2 regions of the Telluria sp. LT2P80 genome follow, and region 1 is predicted to be linked to the other one. Evidence: predicted binding sites of a transcription regulator. Region 1 holds the regulator's gene; the other holds the start of a gene.

Region 1 (3,084 bases):
CAGGCCGAAGGCCTGCGCCGCATGCTGCAAGGCCCGCGTCCGCGCGTGGTCACGTTTCTGTCGGCCACGCCGGAAGACGACAAGGGCGCGATGCTGGTGAACCTGGGCGCCTCGCTGGCCCAGGCCGGCAACGAAGTGCTGATCGTCGATGCCTGCAATGTCGAATACGGCGTCGCCCGCCGCCTGGGCCTGAACCGCGGCGCCTCGCTGCTGCAGGTCGCGCGCCAGGAAAGCGCGCTGAACCAGGTGATCCATCCAGCCCCGCAAGGCTTCGCGGTGGTGCCCATGGGCACGCCCGAATCGGCCGACGATGTGCGCCGCCTGAGCAAGACCTTTGACGTGCTGGCCACGCAGGCGGGCATCGTGATCGTCGATGGCGAACTGGGCCCGGACGGCGAATTTCCGGTGCCCCTGATGTCGAGTTCCGAGATCGTGATCCAGGTGTCGACCAGTGCGGCCTCGATCACCAATGCCTACTCGCTCATCAAGCGCCTGACGCAGGAACTGGGTCGCCGGCCATTCGGCATCCTGGTCACCGGCGCGACTGAGGGGGAGGCCAAGGTGGTATACGATAATATGTCATTGGCAGCAACACGTTACCTGGCCGTCAAGCTCAGTTTCATGGGCGCCGTGCCGGCCGACGAATACCTGCACCGCGCCGCGCGCCTGGGCCGGGCCGTGGTCGATGCCTTCCCGCTGGCCGGCGCATCGGTTGCGTTCCGCCAGCTGGCCGGCAAGTTCGCACTGCCTGCACTGCCGCAGTTCGGCCGCCAGGGCAGCGCGTCCATCGGTTCCTGACACAGTCGCCATCGACATATAAAGAAAAAGACATACGCCAGCATGTATACGGTCAAAGGGAAAGCGGACAAGAATTCTTTGCTGACGGAGCATATGCCGTTGGTAAAGCGTCTTGCCCACCACATGAAGGCGAAGCTGCCGCCTTCGGTGGAGGTCGATGACCTGATCCAGGCCGGCATGATTGGGTTGCTCGACGCGATCAACCGCTACGAAGACGACCACGGCGCCCAGTTCGAGACCTATGCCGTGCTGCGCATCCGCGGCGCGATGCTCGACGAGCTGCGTTCGAGCGACTGGATGCCGCGCAGCACGCGCCAGAACATGCGCAAGGTCGAGGGCGCGATGCAGTCGCTGCAGCAGCGCCTGGGCCGCCCGCCAAGCGAATCCGAAGTGGCCGCGTCGCTCAAGATCTCGCTCGACGAGTACCAGGACATGCTGGCCGACTCGGGCGGCCACCAGCTGCTGTACTACGAAGACTTCCACGCCGACGAAGGCAGCGACAATTTCCTCGACCGCTACGCAGTCGACGATGCCGACCCGCTGCGCAGCCTGATGGAAACCGATTTCCGCCAGGCCGTCATCGACGCGATCGACAAGCTGCCGCCGCGCGAAAAACTCCTGATGGGCCTGTACTACGAAGAAGAACTGAACCTGAAGGAAATCGGCGCCGTGATGGGCGTGAGTGAATCGCGGGTGTCGCAGCTGCACACCCAGGCCGTCGCACGTTTGCGCACCACCTTAAGGGAGCAATTATGGACTGGGCCAGCGTAATCGGCCTGGTGCTGGCAATCGCCGGCATCTTTCTCGGTTACACCCTCGACGGCGGCAAGTTCTCGTCGTTGATCCAGCCTGCCGCATTTGCCATCGTGGTGGTCGGCACCTTCGGCGCCGTGCTCCTGCAAAGCGAGACACGCACCTTCTTGCGCGGCATCACCATGCTGCGCTGGGTGTTCGTGCCACCGAAAAACGGGCGCCAGAAACTGTCGCGCGAGATCGCGCTATGGAGCCTGACGGCGCGCCGCGATGGCTTGCTCTCGCTCGAACAATTCATGAACAAGGCCGACCCGTTCGTCGCCAAGGGCTTGCGCCTGGTGGTCGACGGCATCGCACCCGAGAAGGTGCGCAGCCTGCTCGAACATGAAATCAACGGCTACGAATTCGCCCAGCGCCAGGCGGCGCGCATCTGGGAATCGGCCGCCGGCTACTCGCCGACGATCGGGATCCTGGGCGCGGTGCTGGGCCTGATCCACGTGATGGAAAACCTGTCTGATCCGGCCCGCCTGGGCTCGGGCATTGCGGTGGCGTTCGTCTCGACCGTGTACGGCGTGGGCATGGCCAACCTGTTCTTCTACCCGGTCGGCAACAAGCTCAAGGCCATCGTCAGCGACAAGGTGTCGCAATACGAGATCCTGGCCGAAGTGTTCTCTGACCTGGCCAGTGGCGACCATGGCCGCGTCGTCGACGAGCGCGTCGCCAGCCTGCTCACGCACCACTAGGCCAGCGCCATGGCCCGCAAGCGCTACGATGACGATGTCCCCACCGAAAACCACGAACGCTGGCTGATTTCGTACGCCGACCTGATCACGCTGCTGTTCGCGTTCTTCGTCGTCATGTACGCCATCTCCATCGTCAACGAGGGCAAGTACCAGGTGCTGTCCGATGCGCTCGGCGATGCGTTCGGCGGCCGTGGCGCGGCCACGAAGGTCAACACCAATGTCGAACCGGTGCTGCCGCTGTCGCACATCATCAACCGCCGCCGCAACGAAGCAGCGCGGCGCGAGCAGGAAAAGATGGGCGTGATGGCACGCGAACTGTCGGCGACCTTGCTGCCGCTGGTGAAGTCGGGGCAGGTGCGGGTGATCCAGAACGCGCGCGGCATCAGCGTCGAGATCAACGCCAGTGTGCTGTTCCCGCAGGGCGAAGCAGTGCTGGACGGCGAAGGCCAGGAAATCCTCGCGCAGGTGGCCGGCCTGCTCAAGAACGACACGCACCGCATCGAGGTCGAAGGCCACACCGACGACCTGCCGATCGCCAATCCGCTGTATCCATCGAACTGGGAACTGTCGACCGCGCGCGCGAGCAGCGTGGTGCGGCTGTTCGCCGCCAACGGCGTGCCCGAGGTGCGCCTGTCGGCGATCGGCTTTGCCGCGACGCGGCCGGTGGCGCCCAACACCGACGAGGTGGGCAAGGCGCGCAACCGGCGCGTGGCGGTGATGATCCTGGCGGCGCTGCCCGAGACCGGCGGTAACATACTTCCGTGAATGTATTGAAGGAATCATGTCATAA
Region 2 (3,084 bases), 110 kb from region 1:
CCCGTAACGCCAACGATGGCGTGTCGATGGCACAAACCGCTGAAGGCGCTCTGTCGAGCTCGGGCGACATCCTGCAACGTGTCCGCGAACTGGCTGTCCAATCGTCGAACGCATCGAACTCAGCCGGCGACCGCAAGGCACTGCAAACCGAAGTCACCCAGCTGACGTCGGAACTGAACCGTATCGCCAACACCACCGAGTTCAACGGCCAGAAGCTGATGGACGGCTCGATGGGCACCGCGAATTTCCAGGTTGGCGCCAATGCTGGCCAGTTGATCTCGATGGGCGGTTCAAACTTCACCACTTCAACCTACGGTAACAATCGGGTTGAAAAAGGTGCAAACCAAGCCCTCGCAACCAACACATTGGGGGCTGGCACCATGACCATCAATGGCTCGCAGGGTACGAAGGGCGTGCAAGTCGCAATCGGCGAAGCCGCTAAGGATACCGCAGCGAAAATTAATGCTGCCAGCGGCGAGACGGGAGTAACGGCAACCGCAAAAACTGAAACTGTTTTGAAGGCTTCGGCAGAGCAGTCGTATGCATTTGAACTGAAATCGGATAACACTGAGGCGGTGACTGTCTCCTTTTCGATCGGCAAAGCAACTGACGGCAACGGTTATGCGGCAGCAGTTAGCGCTTTCAATGCTCAGTCGGCCAAGACCGGTGTGACTGCGTCGTATGACGCCGCCAATGAGGGCTTGAAACTGACCAATGCAGAGGGAAAAGATATTACCCTGGCAAACATGTCGGCTGGTACCGGCGCGACGATGGCTACGCTTGATGAAAAAGGCGTTGCCAATCCAACAGCCCCAGTGGCGCTGACCGCAGGCACCCCAGGAACTACCGGTGCTGACCCTGATGATCCTGACGATGATGTGCCCGCTACCGCCGGCGGTGCTGGAACCGCCAAGGGCCGCATCGTTCTGGATTCAGAGAAAAGCTTCTCAGTGAACGACACCAGCGGTTGGGCTATGACCGATGCATCGGATTTGAAATCGGTAGCAAACCTGGATATCAGCACCTTCGATGGCGCCCAGCTGGCTATTAAAATTGCTGACGCTGCGCTTGGCGCAGTCAACAGCCAGCGCGCTGAATACGGCGCACTGCAATCGCGCTTCGATTCAGCGATCTCGAACCTGTCATCGAACACCGAGAACCTCTCCGCATCGCGCAGCCGCATCGTCGATACCGACTTCGCTGCTGAGACTGCAAAAATGACCCGCGGTCAGATCCTGCAGCAGGCTGGTACGTCGATGCTGGCCCAGGCCAACTCGCTGCCGAACGGTGTTCTGTCGCTCCTGCGTGGCTAATCGCTAACGCGTAGTAACAGCACCACTTGGTAAGCGGTTCCCCGGCTGAAGAAATTTGGCTGGGGAATTTTCGTTAGGATACGCCATGCAAATTCCATCCGTTGCAACGTCACCCCTCGCCAAGCTGGACGAACGTCCGGCGGTTGCGAGCGGGCCGGCTGCCCCGGCACCACGGGCAGCACCGGAGAAAGCGGAAGTCGAGCCGAACCGGGACGAGGTGTCGTCCGCCGTCAAGAAACTCAATGAAGCGCTGCCACAATCGGCGCAGAGCCTGCAATTCGAGATTGACGAAGAGAGCAAGGACCTCGTGGTCAAGATCATCGACCGCGACACGAAGGAAGTCGTCCGCCAGATGCCGACCAAGGAGGCGCTCGAAATGGCCAAATCGATCGACAAAATGGTGGGACGCCTGCTGAACCAACGTGCCTGACGCGATTCGCTGCTCACCCAAAGCGCCGCACCCGACCAGGTGTGGCGCTTTTTACATGGCGCCACGAGATCACTGGCGACGGTGCCTACCAAAATAAAAAGAGAGCCGCCTTTACCGCTCTTAAGTACGGTTTGTTTCTGCCGATAATGACTTACATTATTGCTTTCACCGGAGAAACAAGTGGCACTCGACATCGAAGGCATCGTTACCAAACTGATGCAAGCTGAAGCAAGGCCGCTCGACAACTACGCGAAAAAAACGGCTGCGTTGCAATCGAAAAATTCTGCCCTGAATCAGGTTAGCGCTGCCGTTGGCGCATTTCAAGGTGCGTTGACATCGCTGAATCAATCTAACACCTTCCAAGGCCTGAGTGCGTCACCATCGAACAAGGATGTCCTCACCGGCACGGCTGGGCAAGGCGCCGTGCCAGGCAAGTACAAGGTCAATGTTACGCAGCTCGCCCAATCGCAGAGCCTCAAGTCTTACGGCATGGCCAGCAGCACCAGCACGATCGGCGGCGGCAATCCCGCGAATTTGACGTTCCAGTTCGGAACCGTTACTGGTGGCACCTTTGGCGCGACCGGCAGCGCCCTTGGGCTTGCGGCAGCCGCTGGCGGTATTGCCAATGGCTCGCTGAGCCTGAATGGCGTTGCGATCAGCACCAGCCCTACTACGCGCAGCGCGCGCGCACTGGCCGAAGCGATCAATGCACAAAGCGAAAAGACAGGCGTTGTCGCCACCGCAGGCAGTACAGAAACCGCTGCCGACCTGTTCGCCAACTTCGGCGAGGTCAGCGTCACTCCTAATTCCAGCTACGCGCTGTCAGTCGGCGGCGTGCAACTAGCCAACCTTAATCCCGATAGCGCCCCGCTAACCCGCGCCGGCCTGGACACTGCGCTTGCCGGCGCCGGCGCTCGCAACGCCCTGGCCGCTGCCAACATCACCGTCAGCGGCAGTGCCGTCGATGGCACGCTGCAATTCAAAGCAGCCGATGGCAGTACCATCGATGTGACCGAAACCGTCACGGGCAGCGTGAACGGTGGCATCAACCGCGCTGCCGGCGCATCGAATCCTGGCGCGACGACAACGGCCACGGCCGGCGTCACGTTACGCTCGAACGACGGTAATCAGATTCTAGTTGGAGGCAACAACCCAACATCCGCCGGTTTCACTGCTGGCAGCGTCGGCTCCCATCAAGGCTCGGGCTTTTCGCTCAATGGTGCGATCAACAGCAAGACGATCACCTTGGCGCCTGGCGATCAGACGCTGCAAGGCATTCGCGATGCCATCAACAAGGCCGACATGGGTGTGACGGCCACCATCGTGTCCGATGGCAGCAGC

Evidence for each region. The regulator FliA, encoded in region 1, starts transcription of late flagellar genes. The targets are predictions, from matches to a motif close to CTAAAGTTTNNNNNNNNNNNGCCGNTA.
Region 2: fliD (flagellar filament capping protein FliD) is a predicted target of FliA. The motif match lies at 1,863-1,889, and genes of this name have one in related genera.

The regions. Positions count from the first base shown of each region.
Region 1 covers NZ_JCASIO010000001.1:937,050-940,133, reverse strand. Annotated here, with positions in the region: gene AC56LW_RS04170 (MinD/ParA family ATP-binding protein) at 1-798, shown strand, start outside; gene AC56LW_RS04165 (RNA polymerase sigma factor FliA) at 841-1,569, shown strand; gene AC56LW_RS04160 (flagellar motor protein) at 1,551-2,294, shown strand; gene motD (flagellar motor protein MotD) at 2,304-3,059, shown strand.
Region 2 covers NZ_JCASIO010000001.1:824,121-827,204, forward strand. Annotated here, with positions in the region: gene AC56LW_RS03625 (flagellin N-terminal helical domain-containing protein) at 1-1,313, shown strand, start outside; gene AC56LW_RS03630 (flagellar protein FlaG) at 1,399-1,743, shown strand; gene fliD (flagellar filament capping protein FliD) at 1,924-3,084, shown strand, end outside.